3 regions of the Streptomyces sp. NBC_01571 genome follow, and region 3 is predicted to be linked to each of the others. Evidence: riboswitches for the same ligand, from Rfam matches in the RefSeq annotation. Region 3 holds a riboswitch; each other region holds the start of a gene.
The links. Region 3 has a riboswitch for S-adenosylmethionine ahead of OHB41_RS52395 (putative leader peptide). Riboswitches for the same ligand answer to the same signal wherever they lie in the genome.
Positions count from the first base shown of each region.

Region 1 (5,663 bases), 3.4 Mb from region 3:
GTCCGAGTTCTCGATCTCGGCACGGATCTGGTTCACGCGACCGGCGACCTGGTCGGCCGAGCCGGCGCCGTCGACGATCGTGGTCTCGTCCTTGGTGATGACGACCTTGCGGGCACGGCCCAGCAGGTCCAGACCCGCGTTCTCCAGCTTGAGGCCGACCTCCTCGGAGATGACCTCGCCGCCCGTGAGGATGGCGATGTCGCCGAGCATGGCCTTGCGGCGGTCACCGAAGCCCGGAGCCTTGACGGCGACGGACTTGAAGGTGCCACGGATCTTGTTGACGACCAGGGTCGACAGGGCCTCGCCCTCGACGTCCTCGGCGATGATCAGCAGCGGCTTGCCGGACTGCATGACCTTCTCGAGGAGCGGCAGCAGGTCCTTGACGTTGCTGATCTTCGAGTTGGCGATCAGGATGTACGGGTCGTCGAGGACGGCCTCCATACGCTCCATGTCGGTGGCGAAGTACGCCGAGATGTAGCCCTTGTCGAAGCGCATACCCTCGGTGAGCTCAAGCTCCAGACCGAAGGTCTGGGACTCCTCGACGGTGATGACGCCTTCCTTGCCGACCTTGTCCATCGCCTCGGCGATGAGCTCGCCGATCTGGGTGTCGGCGGCGGAGATGGAGGCCGTGGAAGCGATCTGCTCCTTGGTCTCGACATCCTTGGCCTGCTCAAGGAGGGCACCGGAGACGGCCTCGACGGCCTTCTCGATACCACGCTTGAGAGCCATCGGGTTGGCGCCGGCGGCTACGTTGCGCAGGCCCTCGCGGACGAGCGCCTGGGCGAGCACGGTCGCCGTGGTCGTACCGTCACCGGCGACGTCGTCCGTCTTCTTGGCGACTTCCTTGACCAGCTCGGCGCCGATCTTCTCGTACGGGTCCTCGAGCTCGATCTCCTTGGCGATGGAAACACCATCGTTGGTGATCGTGGGGGCGCCCCACTTCTTCTCGAGGACGACGTTGCGGCCCTTGGGGCCAAGGGTGACCTTGACGGCGTCGGCGAGCTGGTTCATCCCGCGCTCGAGACCGCGCCGTGCCTCCTCGTCGAACGCGATGATCTTGGCCATGTGAAGTGGTCCTCCCGGACTGGGGTGGATTGCTCCGGACCGCGCTGGCGCCCGCGACGGACGGCCTGCCTGCCCCGTGGTTCCTTGCACCACCTGGCCTGCGGGCCTCACCGACCCGGTCCTTCGTTATCACTCTCACCTTCAGAGTGCTAACGCAATGATTAGCACTCGCCCCTGCCGAGTGCAAGCGACTCCGGAGGATCCCCAGGTGGACAGGGGCGGCGCGACCGCCCCTCGGAGGGGTCGCTCGGACGCCCCGGAGGGGTCGCGCGGACGCCCCGGACAGACCGAAGGGCTCGCACCCCAGAGGGATACGAGCCCTTCGTCACGTCGAACAGTCAGTCGGCGCGTGCTTCAGCCGGTCGCGAGCCGGACCATGTCCGCCTGCGGCCCCTTCTGGCCCTGCGAGATCTCGAAATCGACCCGCTGACCCTCTTCCAGGGTGCGGTAGCCGTCCATCTGAATCGCGCTGTAGTGGACGAAAACATCCGCACCACCGTCGACCGCGATGAAGCCGTACCCCTTCTCCGCGTTGAACCACTTGACGGTGCCCTGAGCCATGCCTAACTCCCCTATTACTGGCCCTTGCACAGGACCGCACTTCGCGGACCCGGGTCAGACCTCCACCCCCCAACGGATTGGGGGTGTGCGCCGGAACGCGTCGACCGCGGCTGAATGTATCTGCCCAACTGCCGTCTGCAACAGGTCAATCGGACGAGAATTCTGGGCACGCCCGATCGGGAATATAGGGAGAATTCGCGAAGATTTAGGGCAACTCGGGCCCCATAAAGGCCACATAAGGCTCAAAAACGCCGGGCACTTTGGCCACTTCTTATCGCAGGCCGCACCTGCACTCATATGCACCCGGCATGGATAAGGCGGCGGGTTCCCCAACTGTACCCCGCTCAACCATGCAGAATTGCCCCCTCCGCTTCTCTCACGGAGGGGGCAATTCGATGAACTCTCGGTGATTGGCATTACCCACGGTAATGATTTCACCGTGGGTAACCGCCCGTCAGCCTCCGGCGACGGCGGGGATGATCGAGACGCCCGCGCCGTCCGGCGTCGCCGTCTCCAGGCCCTGCTCGAAGCGGACGTCGTCGTCGTTGACGTACACGTTGACGAACCGGCGCAGCTTGCCCTCGTCGTCGAGCACGCGCGCGGCGATGCCCGTGTGGTTCTTCTCCAGGTCGGAGATCACCTCGCCGAGGGTCCCTCCCTCGGCGGTCACCTCGGACCGGCCACCGGTGTAGGTGCGCAGGATGGTGGGGATGCGGACGTTGACGCTCATGCGGTGACCTCCCGGTCGGATGGTGGCGTACGGCGGAGAGCGCCCCGGCAGGGGCGCGTGGAACTGCGCGTCCGGCCCCCGCGGGCCCGTGGCCGGGGAAGGACCTCCCCGGCCGGGCGGCTACGCGAGGCCGGCCTCGCGGAAGGAGTCCAGGCTGGGGCGGATGGTCGCGGTCAGTCCCGTGCCGGCCACCGCGTCCAGCGTCTTGAGGCCGTCACCGGTGTTCAGCACGACCGTGGTGAGCGTCGGGTCGAGCAGCCCGTTCTCGATCAGCTTCTTGGCCACCCCCACCGTCACACCGCCGGCGGTCTCCGCGAAGATCCCCTCGGTGCGCGCCAGCAGCTTGATCGCGTCGACCACCTGCTCGTCGTTCACGTCCTCCACGGCCCCGCCCGTCCGCCGCGCGATGTCCAGCACGTACGGGCCGTCGGCGGGGTTGCCGATGGCCAGCGACTTGGCGATGGTGTCCGGCTTCTGCGGCCGGACGACGTCGTGGCCGGCCTTGTAGGCGACCGACACCGGCGAACAGCCCTCGGCCTGCGCGCCGAAGATCTTGTAGGGCTTGTCCTCGACGAGGCCGAGCTTGATCAGCTCCTGCAGCCCCTTGTCGACCTTCGTCAGCTGGGAGCCGGAGGCGATCGGCACGACGAGCTGGTCGGGCAGCTGCCAGCCGAGCTGCTCGCAGATCTCGTACGCGAGGGTCTTGGACCCCTCCGCGTAGTACGGCCGCAGGTTGACGTTGACGAAGCCCCAGCCCTCACCGGCCGGGTCGCCGATCAGCTCGGAGCAGAAGCGGTTCACGTCGTCGTAGTTGCCCTCGATGCCGACGAGCTCGCCGCCGTAGACCGCGGCCATGACGACCTTGCCCTGCTCCAGGTCGTGCGGGATGAACACGCAGGAGCGGAAGCCGGCACGCGCGGCGGCGGCGCCCACCGCGCCGGCGAGGTTGCCGGTCGAGGAGCAGGAGAGGGTGGTGAAGCCGAAGGCGCGGGCGGCCTCGATGGCCTGGGCGACGACGCGGTCCTTGAAGGAGTGCGTCGGGTTGCCGGAATCGTCCTTGACGAAGAGCCGGCCGGGTTCGACGCCCAGCTCGCGGGCGAGGTTGTCGGCCTTGACGAGCCTGGTCCAGCCCGGGTTGATGTTCGGCTTGTCGGCGACGTCGGCCGGGACGGGCAGCAGTGGCGCGTAACGCCAGATGTTCGCGGGGCCCGCCTCGATGCGCGCCCGGAGTTCTTCGGTGTCGTAGGCCGAGAAGTCGTAGGCGATCTCGAGCGGTCCGAAACACTCCTCGCAGGCGAAGACCGGGCCGAGCGGCACCCGGTGGCCGCATTCGCGGCAGGAGAGCGCCGCGGCGGGGCCCAGATCGACGGTGCCGGTGGAAGCGGTGGAAGCCGACGGGTCCGCGGAGGTCGCGGTGTCCGGAGTGCTTGCAACAGTCTGCGCAGCCATGGAGGCGAGGCCCTTTCTCCTCATCTTCCTCACGACGCACTTCGCCGTGAGACGGATTTGGCACCTTCCCGAGCCGGGAGCCCCGCGACGCGATCGGCAATGATCGGTACAGGACCGGCTGGAGGGTTGCCGGGGCTTCATCGGGCCGTATCCCTCTGCCCCTCTGGATGAGCGGTATTCGGTTGTTGGTCTTCAGTCCGGGATGATCTACGACATGCGATGGTCATCCGCGTTGTTCAAGACTGTAACCGAAGGCCAGGACAGTTGAGATAGTCGTCCGAACCGCGAGATGGATCACACCGTGCGACACCGGGTGATCAGACAGTGAGGAGCCGCAGACTGTGCTGAAGGAAGTCGAGCGCTGGCTGAACACACGCTCCTGGTCCGTGGCCGATCGCCCGCTCCACAGAATCATGTCCGCCAAGCGCGCCTCGGGCTCCACGGTGAGCGTCGTGCTGCCCGCGCTGAACGAGGAGGAGACGGTCGGCGAGATCGTCACCGTCATCCGCCACGACCTGATGCGGCAGGTGCCCCTCGTCGACGAGATCGTCGTCGTCGACTCGGGTTCGACCGACCGCACCTCGGAGGTGGCCGCCGCGGCGGGCGCGCGTGTCGTGCACCGGGACGAGATCCTGCCCCGCATCCCGGCTGTGCCCGGCAAGGGCGAGGTGCTGTGGCGGTCGCTCCTCGTGACGAGCGGGGACATCGTCTGTTTCATCGACGCGGACCTGAGGGAGTTCTCGTCGGACTTCGTCTCAGGGATCGTGGGCCCGCTGCTCACCGAGCCGGGCGTGGACCTCGTCAAGGGGATGTACGACCGTCCGCTGGCCGGCGCCGCGGGGCAGGGCGGCCGCGTCACGGAGCTCATGGCCCGCCCGCTGCTGAACATGCACTGGCCCCAGCTGGCCGGCTTCGTCCAGCCGCTCGGCGGTGAGTACGCGGCCCGCCGCTCGCTGCTGGAACAGCTCCCCTTCCCCGTCGGGTACGGCGTCGAACTGGGCATGCTCGTCGACGCCCTGCACCTGGTGGGCCTCGACGCGCTCGCCCAGGTCGACGTGGGCGAGCGCAAGCACCGCCACCAGGACGGGCAGGCGCTGGGCCGGATGTCCGCCGCGATCTACCGCACGGCGCAGCTCCGGCTGGCCCGCGGCCATCTCATCCGGCCCTCCCTCACCCAGTTCGAGCGGGGCGAGGACGGTTTCGAGCCGCGTACGTACTCGGTGGACACGGAGGAACGCCCCCCGATGGCCGAAATCTCCGAATACGTGGAACGCCGGGCCGCGTGAACCGCGTCCCTGGTGAGGGGGTGGTGGACGGCACGACCGGCGCCACCGCCCCGCGGTTCGTGTCCTTCGTCGCATACGGCCGACGGGAACGTTTGAGCGTTTCGGTGCCGGGCTAGGTTTCGAGGCATGGCTTCAACGGCTTCAACGGCTTCAACGCATGGCGCCCACCGGATCCTCGTCGCGTCCAACCGCGGCCCGGTCTCCTACGAGGTGCGCGAGGACGGCTCGCTCCAGGCCCGGCGCGGCGGGGGCGGGCTGGTCTCCGGCCTCTCCGCGATCGGTCCGGACGCGGGGGCCCTGTGGGTGTGCTCGGCGCTCGGCGAGGGGGACCGCGAGGCGGTCCGGCGCGGGGTCGGCGAGGAGGGCGTGCGGATGCTGGACATCGACGCCACGGTGCACGCGGACGCCTACAACGGCATCGCGAACTCCATGCTGTGGTTCGTCCACCACATGCTGTACCAGACGCCGCTGGAGCCGGTCTTCGACCAGGAGTTCCGGCGCCAGTGGGCGTCGTACGAGGCCTACAACCGCTCGTTCGCGCGCGCCCTGGCGGACGAGGCGGCCGAGGGCGC
Region 1 is NZ_JAPEPZ010000001.1:4,909,085-4,914,747, forward strand. Features, by position in the region: gene groL (chaperonin GroEL) at 1-1,065, opposite strand, end outside; gene OHB41_RS22050 (cold-shock protein) at 1,420-1,626, opposite strand; gene OHB41_RS22055 (MoaD/ThiS family protein) at 2,081-2,356, opposite strand; gene thrC (threonine synthase) at 2,477-3,805, opposite strand; SAM riboswitch class I at 3,823-3,979, opposite strand; gene OHB41_RS22065 (glucosyl-3-phosphoglycerate synthase) at 4,147-5,091, shown strand; gene OHB41_RS22070 (alpha,alpha-trehalose-phosphate synthase (UDP-forming)) at 5,218-5,663, shown strand, end outside.
Region 1: it holds a riboswitch for S-adenosylmethionine, as region 3 does, so the genes downstream of both, thrC (threonine synthase) here and OHB41_RS52395 (putative leader peptide) in region 3, are expected to answer to the same signal.

Region 2 (5,663 bases), 5.0 Mb from region 3:
TCCTGCTGTTCGTCCTGGGCATGTTCACCGGCTTCACCGGTTACTCGCTCCCGGACGACCTGCTCTCCGGCACCGGTGTCCGCTTCATGGAGGGCGCGGTCCTGTCCGTGCCGATCGTCGGCACGTACCTCTCGTTCTTCCTCTTCGGCGGTCAGTTCCCGGGCGGCGACTTCGTGGCCCGCTTCTACTCCGTGCACGTGCTGCTGCTGCCGGGCATCATGCTCGGCCTGGTCGTCGGCCACCTGATCCTGGTCTTCTACCACAAGCACACGCAGTTCGCGGGCCCCGGAAAGACGAACAGGAACGTCGTCGGCATGCCGCTGCTGCCGGTCTACATGGCCAAGGCCGGAGGCTTCTTCTTCCTGGTCTTCGGTGTCATCGCGGCCATCGCGGCGATCGCCTCGATCAACCCGATCTGGTCCATGGGCCCCTACCGTCCGGACATGGTGTCCACGGGCGCCCAGCCCGACTGGTACATGGGCTTCTCCGAGGGTCTGATCCGTGTCATGCCGGGCTGGGAGATCAACTTCTGGGGTCACACGCTCGTCCTGGGTGTGTTCATCCCGCTGGTGGTCTTCCCGCTGGTCCTGGTCGCGATCGCGGTCTACCCGTTCATCGAGTCCTGGGTCACCGGCGACAAGCGCGAGCACCACATCCTGGACCGCCCGCGCAACGTCCCGACCCGTACCGCCTTCGGCGCGGCCTGGATCAGCTGGTACTTCGTCCTGCTGGTCGGTGGCGGCAACGACATCTGGGCCACGCACTTCCACCTGTCGATCAACTCGATCACCTGGTTCGTCCGGATCGCGTTCTTCGTCGTGCCGGTGCTCGTCTTCATCGCCACCAAGCGGATCTGCCTCGGTCTCCAGCGCCGCGACAAGGAGAAGGTGCTGCACGGCCGCGAGTCGGGCATCATCAAGCGCCTGCCGCACGGTGAGTTCATCGAGGTGCACGAGCCGCTCGGCCAGGAGGCCCTGCACACGCTCACCGCGCACGAGCAGTACCAGCCCGCCGAGATCGGCCCGGTGGTCGACGAGAACGGTGTCGAGCGCAAGGTGAACGGCGCGCAGCGGCTGCGTGCCAAGCTCAGCAAGGGCTTCTACGGGGAGCACAGCCAGATCCCCAAGCCCACGGTCGAGGAGTACGAGGAGATCACGAGCGGCCACGGCCACCACTGATCCTCCGACCGGTCCTCACCGGTCCCACTGATCGCCACGGCAGGAGCCCCCGTCCCATGGACGGGGGCTCTTCGCCGTGCCTGGGCTGGATAGGGTGGACCCTGCTTGTACCTGTCTACGAACCCAGGAGCGGCATATGAGTGCTGTGACCCCCGCTGGAGGCGACATCGCGGCGGGCCGTTCCTGGCCCGCGGTGCTGAACGGCCTGCTCGACGGCCGGGACCAGAGCGCGGACGACACGGCCTGGGCGATGGACCGGATCATGAGCGGCGAGGCGACGGACGCCCAGATCGCCGGCTTCGTGGTGGCGCTGCGGGCCAAGGGCGAGACGGTCGAGGAGATCACCGGCCTGGTCCGCACGATGTACGAGCACGCCAAGGTGATCGAGGTGCCGGGGGAGACCGTCGACATCGTCGGTACGGGCGGTGACGGCGCGAAGACGGTGAACATCTCCACGATGTCGTCGATCGTGGTGGCCGGTACCGGCACGAAGGTCGTCAAGCACGGCAACCGGGCCGCGTCCTCGGCGTCCGGTGCCTCGGACGTGCTGGGAAAGCTGGGCGTCAATCTGGAACTGACGCCGAAGCGGGTGGCCGAGGTGGCCGAGGAGGCCGGGATCACCTTCTGCTTCGCGGTGAAGTTCCATCCGGCGCTGCGTCATGTGGCTGCGGCGCGCGGACAGCTGGGGATCCGGACGGTCTTCAACTTCCTGGGTCCGCTGACCAACCCCGCGCGGGTGAGGGCGCAGGCGGTCGGTGTCGCCGACGCCCGGATGGCGCCGATCATGGCCGGCGTCTTCGCCGAGCGCGGCAACTCCTCGCTGGTCTTCCGAGGTGACGACGGGCTGGACGAGCTGACCACCACGGCGACGTCGAAGGTCTGGGTCGTGCGGGACGGCAAGGTGACCGAGGAGCGGTTCGATCCGCGGGACGTCGGGCTCGACCTCGTGCCCGTGGAGGCCCTGCGGGGTGCCGACGCCTCCTACAACGCGGAGGTCGCCCGCCGTGTCCTGGACGGCGAGAGGGGGCCCGTACGGGACGCCGTGGTCCTGAACGCGGCGGCGGCGCTGGTGGCGTTGTCCCCGACGGACGCGTCCCTGGTGGACCAGCTCCGTGCCGCGATGGTGAGGACGGCTCGGGCCATCGACTCCGGCGCGGCGCGCGCCGCGCTCGACCGCTGGGTGACGGCCACCAACGCGTGACTCCTGGGCGGGGGCCGGCGGGGGCGCGGCCTTTTGGCCGGGCCCCGCCCGCCCACGTCGTCTCTGTGTGTTCCGTCCGCGGGGCTTTGTCCCGGACCCCGAGCGTGGTGGTTTTCCGGGTGCGGGTGGGTGGGGGCTGGTCGCGCAGTTCCCCGCGCCCCTGAGGGGGTCGGGGCGTCCGGAGTTCGAGGGCGAGGTCGTTCCGCCATATGGACGCCGGGGTTGCGTCCGGAAGATCGTGTGGCAGGATGCGGTATCAGGTCATGAGCGACAGCCATGAGGCCCCGGCCGGCTGTCCGGCAACCCTCCGTCCGTGGCGGGGTGCCCCGGGTGAAGACCAGGCCGTAGGCAGCGAGGTCTACGGCAAGCGCGGACCCCTCGAGAATCCCAGGGGTCCTGGTCGTTCGAGGGAGCCTTCTGTGAGCAAGCGAATGCGCTAGGGCGTAGAGCCCCGCCTCCGCACACCCCTTTTCACCCTCACCTGCGCCGAGCCGCGCGCGCGTACCTCCGTACGCCCCCGCTCGCGCGGTGCTTCCGCCTGCCTCTCACAGGAGTGCGCCATGTCTGTCTCCACCGCTGCCGCCGACCAGTCCGTTTGTGCCCCGCTGCCCGTTCTGGGCCGTGATGTGACCGTCCCGCTCGTCACCGGTGGCGAGGTCACCTACGCCGCCCTCGACTACGCCGCCAGCGCCCCGGCCCTCCAGCGCGTCTGGGACGACGTCGCCGCGTACGCCCCGTACTACGGCAGCGTGCACCGCGGAGCCGGCTACCTCTCCCAGCTGTCCACCGACCTCTTCGAGAACGCCCGCGGGACCGTCGCGGAGTTCCTCGACTGCCGCGAGGACGACCAGGTCGTCTTCACCCGGTCGACGACCGACTCGCTCAACCTGCTCGCCGCCACCCTTCCGGCCGACTGCCAGGTCTTCGTCTTCGAGACCGAGCACCACGCCTCGCTGCTGCCGTGGCAGGACGCGCGGGTCACGTACCTCGACGCGCCCCGCACCCCGCGGCAGGCCGTCGCGGTCCTGGAGCGCGCCCTCGCCGACCGCGACCCCCACGGACCGGCCCTCGTCTGCGTCACCGGCGCCTCCAACGTCACCGGAGAGCTGTGGCCGGTGCGCGAGCTCGCCGCGGCGGCGCACGCCCACGGCGCCCGGATCGTCCTGGACGCCGCCCAGCTCGCCCCGCACCACCCGGTGTCCGTCCGTGACCTCGACGTCGACTGGGTCGTCTTCTCCGGGCACAAGCTGTACGCGCCCTTCGGTTCCGGTGTCCTGGCCGGCCGCTCCGACTGGCTGCGGGAGGCCGAGCCCTACCTCGCCGGCGGCGGCGCCAGCCGCAAGGTCGCCCGGCGCGCGGACGGTGGCGTCGACGTCGAGTGGCACGAGAGCGCGGCACGGCACGAGGCCGGGTCCCCCAACGTCATCGGCGCCTACTCCATCGCCTCCGCGTGCAAGGCGCTCACCGAGGAGGGCTTCGACCGGATCGTCGCCCGCGAGCGGCACCTGATCCGCACGGTCCGGGAGGGACTCGCCGAGGTGCCCGCCGTGCGCGTGCTGTCCCTGTTCGGCGACGACGCGCCGCGGGTCGGCGTCATCTCGTTCGTCGTCGAGGGCTGGAACAGCTCGCACTTCGCGGCGGCGCTCTCCGCCGAGTACGGCATCGGGGTGCGTGACGGTCTCTTCTGCGCGCATCCGCTGCTGCGCACGCTGCTCGGCAGCGACCCGCAGACCCAGGGCGAGTGCGGGGCCCCCGAGGCCGCGCCCGGCGAGAAGTCCCTCAACGCGATCCGCGTCAGCTTCGGGGCGGGCACCCCGGACGAGCACGTGGAGCGCTTCGTGCGCGCCGTGAAGGAGCTCGTGCGGGACGGTGCGCAGTGGCGCTACCGGACCGAGGGCGGTCGCTGCGTGCCCGCAGTCTGACCCCGGCGGCCGCGGAGGACCCGCGGCGGTACGGAGCGGCGTGGGGGGCGGGGTCAGGAGTCCAGGCCGGTCAGGAAGCCAGGCCGGTCAGGAGTCCAGGCCGATCGCGAACGCCGCCTCCAGGTCGTGCTGCGAGTACGTGCGGAACGCGACGTGCGTGTCGGTGCCCTCGACCCCCGGGATCTTGCTGATGCTGCCGGGGATGACGTCGGCCAGGTCGTCGTGGGCCTTGACCCGGACCATGGCGATCAGGTCGTACGTGCCGGTGACGGAGAAGACCTCGCTGACACTGTCCAGCGCGGCGATCGACTCGGCGATCTCGGGGATCCGGTCCACGCTGGTCTTGATGAGCACGATCGCGGTGATCACGGCTGGTTTTCTCCCTCGGGGGCCGCTGCTGGGACTTTCACTCTAGTCGGCCGCCGGAAGCGCACCCACGCGTAGAGGAAGCCCAGCGAGAAGCCCACCAGGTGCGCCAGATAGGCGACCCCGGGGCCCGAGGGGCTGCGGCCCGCCGCCAGCCACTGCAGCGCCGCCCAGAACGGCAGCACGATCCAGGCGGGGAAGCGCAGCGGCAGGAAGAAGAGGAACGGGAAGAGACTGGTCACCCGGGCCTTGGGGAAAAGGTAGAGGAACGCTCCGAGGACCGCGGAGATCGCTCCCGAGGCACCGACCAGGGTCTGTTCGGAGGTGGAGTTGGCGACCGCGTAGCCGACCAGCGCGAGATAGCCGCAGCCGACGTAGAAGAGGGCGAACTCGAAGTGGCCCATGCGTTCCTCGGTCATGGCCCCGAAGACGTAGAAGAAGAGCATGTTGCCCAGGAGGTGGAGCCAGCTGCCGTGGATGAACAGGGCCGTGGCGGGGGTCAGCAGGGCGCCCGGAGTCCCGCTGAGCAGGTCGGTGGGCACCACGCCCCAGCGCCGGAAGTAGGCCCGCTGCGCGACGAGCAGCTCGTCACCGGTGCCGTACGTCGGATTGAACCCCGACGCCGGGCCGATCACGAAGATCACACAGCACAGGACGATCAGCCCGTACGCCACGGGCGCGGACTGGGCCCGCACCGTCCTGCCGACCGTCGTCCTCCAGTTGCCGATCATGTTGCAGAGCATGACGTAACCGGACCGATGCACACAGAGTGCCTCGCCGCTGTGGACGGCCGAGCGTCGACTACCCGCCAGGCCGTAGGGTTACGAGCCACACGGACACCAGAAGGAAAGCGACTGCCACATGACGGTTCCCCTTCCGACCGCCGAGACTCGCTGGCGCTGCACCCTGTGCGGCAATCTGACGCGCTTCGACGTGACCCGCTCGTCCAAGGTCGTCGAGTACGTGCACCTCGACCTGGGCGGTGAGCCGAGCGTG
Region 2 is NZ_JAPEPZ010000001.1:3,342,104-3,347,766, reverse strand. Features, by position in the region: gene qcrB (cytochrome bc1 complex cytochrome b subunit) at 1-1,178, shown strand, start outside; gene trpD (anthranilate phosphoribosyltransferase) at 1,315-2,379, shown strand; SAM riboswitch class IV at 2,639-2,755, shown strand; gene OHB41_RS15070 (aminotransferase class V-fold PLP-dependent enzyme) at 2,940-4,301, shown strand; gene OHB41_RS15065 (Lrp/AsnC family transcriptional regulator) at 4,389-4,670, opposite strand; gene OHB41_RS15060 (rhomboid family intramembrane serine protease) at 4,667-5,398, opposite strand; gene OHB41_RS15055 (hypothetical protein) at 5,529-5,663, shown strand, end outside.
Region 2: it holds a riboswitch for S-adenosylmethionine, as region 3 does, so the genes downstream of both, OHB41_RS15070 (aminotransferase class V-fold PLP-dependent enzyme) here and OHB41_RS52395 (putative leader peptide) in region 3, are expected to answer to the same signal.

Region 3 (5,663 bases):
GTTAACCGTCTGGAGAACTCTCATGACCGTCGCCGTCGAAACCGGCCTGTGGCAGCTCGACCCCGCCCGCACCAGCGTCGTCATCCGGCACAAGACGATGTGGGGCCTGGTGACGGTGAAGGGGGCCTTCGCCGCTGTCACCGGGGAGGGCGAGGTGCAGGCCGACGGGACCGCCCGCGGCACCGTCACCCTGGACGTGGCGTCCCTCGACACCAAGAACGGCAAGCGCGACAAGCACCTCCGCTCGGCCGACCTCTTCGACGTGGAACGGCACCCCACGATCACCTTCGCGGTGGACAACGCCGTGGTCGCCCAGGACGACACCGTCGAGGTCGCCGGGCAGTTGACCGTACGCGGCATCACCAGGCCGCAGCCGGTCGTCGCCCGGGTGACCGCGGCGAGCGCCGAAGACGTCACGCTCGGCACGGAGTTCACCGTGGACCGCGACCAGTTCGACATGGGCTGGAACCAGATGGGCATGCTCCGCGGCCTGACCACTGTCGTCGGCACACTCGTCTTCACCCGCGTCAAGGGCTGATCCGGCGGATCACCGCCCGCCGTCGGCGCGGCGGCAGGCAGTGGCCGTCCGGTTCCACGGTCCGCCGGATACGGCGGCCGACGTCCCGCGGTTCCTGCTGCCGCGCCTTGCCGGGCGGGTCGAGGAGAAGACGGCGAACGGTCCCCCGTGGCCGGGGGCTCCGTTCGCCACGGGCCCGGGTGGGTGCGGCCCGGTCGTCCGGGGAGACGCCCCGGCGGCCCGTCAGGCCCGGCGCGCCGCTGCGTGGAAGGCCGGGTGGCCGTCCAGCCGGCGGACGTAGTCCCGCAGACGGCCGTACGGGGAGAGGACGTCCTCGGTGCCGAGGTGGGTGAGGGCCACCCACAGGTCGACGTCGGCTGCCGTCAACTCCTCGCCCAACACATTCTGGTGTGCGGTGAGTTGCTGATCCAGTGAGCTGAGCGCGGCCGACCGCGCCGTCGGCCGGGCGGCCGGGGTGAGATTCCGGTCGAGGAAGACGCGGAAGGTGTCGATGTCCGCGGCGAGGGACTGCGGGTGCAGCCGGGGGAGTCCGTTGCCGCCGCGGCAGCCCGGGAGTTCGCCGAGGTCGCGCAGGATGTCGGGGGTGTGATTGCTGACGATGCGTCCGCTCCAGCGGTCGCACAGCGCCGGCGCGGTGAGCGGACCGTCGTAGTGGTGCCAGGTGGCCTCGTACGCGGCCCGCAGGGCGGCGCAGGCGTCCGGCGTCCCGGCGGGCCCCGTCAGCAGCGTGGTGGTGACCGAGTCGCGCAGTCCCAGCAGGCCGAGGGTGATCGAGATGCGCAGCGAGCGCGGACAGCCCTCGGAGAGGTACAGCTGATAGCGGTGCGGCGCCGGATAGAAACCGCCGGCCGGACCGACTCCGATGCGACTGCGGATGCGGTGTCCACGCGCGGGGGCCGCCGCCCGAGGGGCGGCGACAACCGCCCCCGCGGCGGGTGAGGCCGAGGCGCAGTGGTGGGAGGCGGCGGCGGTCGGACTGAGCGAGACTGTCTCGGGCATGACTCTCCATGGGGACGACGAAGCCCTGCCACCCGAGGGGCGGCAGCGGCGGAACGGAGTGACTGCGCTGACGTACCGTCCGGACCGTGGACTAGTAGGCGCTGGAGACCCGCTGCAGATCGATGTGCAGGCGCCTGGTCAGACCGCTCGTGCCCTTTCCGGTCATTCCCGTCGCTCCCGTGTCCGGGGCTCGCGAGAGGCGAGACCACGCTTGCCCCGCCGCTCCGGCGGGACCCGGTCGTCACCCGGGGCACCCCGTCGCGGTGGAAGGGTTGCCTGTCAGCGGGCCGGGGCCGATCAACCGCATCGCACGGAAGGAACCGTGCGAAGGGCGCTGACAATCGTGACCGTCCCCGCCAGTCTCGGTCCGCCCCGTGGCCTCGTCAAGAAGGCGTCCGCGCGGTCTCACGACGTGGTCATCCGGGCTGCCGAGCGTTGACATTCGTTCGGGGCCGTGCCTAACTTACGCCGCATCGGGCCGGAGCAACTCCGGTGAACACGAGGCCCCACGGGCCGGAACGGTGACGGTGACCGCGATGTACGCAGCCCAGGGGAAGACCGCCTCGCGGTCCCACGGCCGCGACCGCGTACTCATGAACCGTCGTCCGGAGCGGCACCTCGCCGACGGCGGCGACGCCCGCACGGCACGGTGTTGTCCCTCCCTCGACGCCCGCTGTCTCTGTCGGGGCTGACGCACTTCCTCGCTGATCGCCGGTCCCTGAACTCCGGTCCCTGAACCCCGGTCCCTGAACCCCGGTCCTTGATCCGCGGTGTCCGATCCGGGGTCCGTGATCTCCGAACCACCGTGTGCCGCCGTCGAACGGGCGGACTTCCGGTGGTCCTCCCCTTCTCGTCCCCGCATCGGGTTCGTTCCCCCGTGCGCGTGCCCGTCGTCTCGTCGTACGGCCCGTGCCGGGGGAGTCCGAGCCGCCTGGAGCCCTCCATGAGTGAATCCCTCAGCTCCGCCGTGCCGTTGAGCACGGCGCAGCCGCCTCCCGCTCCCGTGGTCGAACCGAGGCCGTACGCGGCGCAGCGGGTGCTGCCGCTGCGCCGTCCGGGCCGCTGGATCGTCTCGGCGATCGTGCTGGTCGTGGTCGCCCAGCTCGTCCACGGCCTGGCGACCAATCCGTTCTTCCAGTGGGACAGGTTCCAGTACTGGTTCCTGCGTCCCACGATCCTCGACGGCCTGCTCATCACCCTCGAAGTGACCCTCTACAGCGCCGTGTCGGGACTGCTGGGCGGCATCCTGCTCGCACTCGCACGGCTCTCCCGGAGCCCGGTGCTGCGTGCCGTGAGCTGGGTCTACATCTGGTTGTTCCGGTCGGTGCCGCTGATCGTCGTCCTGCTCTTCCTCTACAACTTCTCCGCGCTCTACCGGACGCTGAGCCTCGGCGTGCCGTTCGGCCCCGCCTTCCTCACGTTCGACGAGTCCCGGCTCGCCACCGACATGGTCGTCGCGGTCGTCGGACTGAGCCTCAACGAAGCGGCGTACGCGGCCGAAGTGGTACGGGGCGGCATCCTCTCCGTCGACCAGGGCCAGCACGAGGCGGCCTCCGCGCTGGGTCTGCCGAAGGGCTACCAGTTCACGAGGATCGTGTTCCCGCAGGCCCTGCGCTCCATCACCCCCAACTACGTCAACCAGCTGATCGGCCTGATCAAGGGCACCTCACTGGTCTTCTACGTCTCCCTGCTCGACCTGTTCGGCTCGGTGCAGAGCATGGGCAGCACCTACCCGGGCGACATCGTGCCGCTGCTGCTGGTCGCCACCGTCTGGTACCTGATCCTCACCAGCGTCGTCTCGGTCGTCCAGTTCTACGTCGAGCGGTACTACTCGCGGGGCGCGCTGCGCACCCTGCCGCCCACCCCGTTGCAGAAGCTCCGCACCGGTCTGCGTGACCTGCGGGACCGTGTCCGGAAGGAGGCGGCCCTGTGACCGCCCAGGTGACGGAGCAGCCCGACGTCCGGCCCGCGGCCGTCGAGGTCCATGACGTGCACAAGTGGTACGGGACCCAACGTGTCCTGGACGGAGTGGAGTTGACCGTACGGCCCGGCGAGGTCACCGTCGTCCTCGGACCGTCCGGCTCCGGCAAGTCCACGCTCCTCAGGGTGATCAACCACCTGGAGAAACCCGAGATCGGCCATGTCAGCCTGAACGGCGAGCCGATCGGCGTACGACGGCACGGCGGCCGGCTCAAGGAACTGAGCGAGCGGGCCATCCTGGCCCAGCGCAGCCGGATCGGCTTCGTCTTCCAGAACTTCAACCTGTTCCCGCACCTGACGGTGCTCGACAACGTGGCGGCCGCGCCGGTCGCCACCGGCCGGCTGAGCAGGCCCGAAGCGCGGGAACTGGCGCGCACCCTGCTGGGCCGGGTCGGGCTCGCCGGCAGAACCGCCGCCTTTCCACGGCAGTTGTCGGGCGGCCAGCAGCAGAGAGTGGCCATCGCCCGCGCTCTCGCGCTGCGCCCCGGAGTCATCCTCTTCGACGAACCCACCTCGGCCCTCGACCCCGAACTGGTCGGTGAGGTCCTCGCCGTCATCAAGGACCTGGCCACCAGCGGCACCACCCTCCTCATCGTCACCCACGAGATCGGCTTCGCCCGTGAGGTCGCCGACCGGGTGGTCTTCATGGACGCCGGCCGGATCGTCGAACAGGGGCCGCCCGCCCAGGTGCTGGACCACCCGGCACACGAGCGGACCAGGGACTTCCTGAGCAAGGTCCTCTGATCCCGCCCGGACACCGCTCATCCGCCCCCCGCACCACGCCCTCACGGCACACCTGACAAGGACGACCCATGCAAACCCGAACCCGCACCCTCCGTACCGGACTCCTCCGTGGCCTGACCGTGTCCACCGCCGTCGCCACCCTCGCCACCGGACTCGCCGCGTGCGGGGGCGAGAGCGACGCCGCCACCACGACCGGCGGCGCGGCCCCCGGCACCGTCACCTTGGGCGCGCTCTCCAACGGCGCCGCACAACAGACCGAACTCACCGTGCCCGAGGTCAAGTCCATCAGCGCCGAGCTGCCCGAGTCGGTGGCCAGGAGCGGCAAGCTGGTGATCGGAGTGGGCGCGCTGCCCGCCGGGTTCCCGCCACTTGCGTACGTGGGGCAGGACCAGAAGACCCTCACCGGCGCCGAACCCGACCTCGGCCGGCTGGTCGCCGCGGTCCTCGGCCTGAAGCCGGAGGTGAAGAACTCGACCTGGGAGAACCTGTTCGTCGGTATCGACAGCGGCAAGGCCGACATCGCCTTCTCGAACGTCACCGACACCGAGGAACGCAAGAAGAAATACGAGTTCGCCTCCTACCGGCAGGACAACCTCGCCTTCGAGGTGCGGAAGAAGAGCACCTGGAACTTCGACGGCGACTACCGGAACCTGGCCGGCCGGACCGTCGCGGTGAGCGCCGGGACCAACCAGGAGAAGATCCTGCTGGAGTGGAAGGCGAAGCTCGCCAAGGAGGGCAAGAAGCTCACCGTCAAGTACTACCAGGACAACAACGCCACGGCCCTCGCACTGTCCAGCGGGAAGATCGACGCCTCCTTCGGGCCCAACCCCGGTATCGCCTACCACATCACCCAGACCGCGAAGTCTCCCGACCCGACGCGCAACGCGGGCACGTTCTCCGGGGCGGGCGCGACGCTCCAGGGGCTGATCGCGGCCACGGCGAAGAAGGGCAGCGGGCTGGCCGCGCCGGTCGCCGACGCCATCAACCACCTGATCAAGAACGGTCAGTACGCCAAGTGGCTCGCCGCGTGGAACCTCTCCAACGAGGCCGTCGACACCGCCCGGGTCAACCCGCCGGGACTGCCGCTCGACAACTCCTGACCCACAGCTTTCCGCCCCGCCCCGGAGACACGACACCCTCATGGCATCCCCCGCCCGGCCGGCCCCGCCCCGGAGCCCGGTCGCACCCCACCTCCTCGACAACGCCGCGTGGGCCGCGCTGACCGGCCCGCACGCGTCCTTCGCCGAGCGCGTCGGACGCGCCGCCCGCTACCCCGTGGACGTCTCCCCGTTCACCGCCCTGGCCGACCCCGCCGACCCGCGCGCCTGGACGGATCTGGCCACCCTCGTCGGCCCGGGAACCGTCACCCCGGTGACAGGCGCCGGGTCCGCCCCCAACGGCT
Region 3 is NZ_JAPEPZ010000001.1:8,321,881-8,327,543, forward strand. Features, by position in the region: gene OHB41_RS37465 (YceI family protein) at 23-538, shown strand; gene OHB41_RS37470 (glutathione S-transferase family protein) at 761-1,537, opposite strand; gene OHB41_RS52395 (putative leader peptide) at 1,629-1,703, opposite strand; SAM riboswitch class IV at 1,740-1,886, opposite strand; gene OHB41_RS37475 (amino acid ABC transporter permease) at 2,481-3,470, shown strand; gene OHB41_RS37480 (amino acid ABC transporter ATP-binding protein) at 3,467-4,261, shown strand; gene OHB41_RS37485 (ABC transporter substrate-binding protein) at 4,330-5,361, shown strand; gene OHB41_RS37490 (GNAT family N-acetyltransferase) at 5,402-5,663, shown strand, end outside.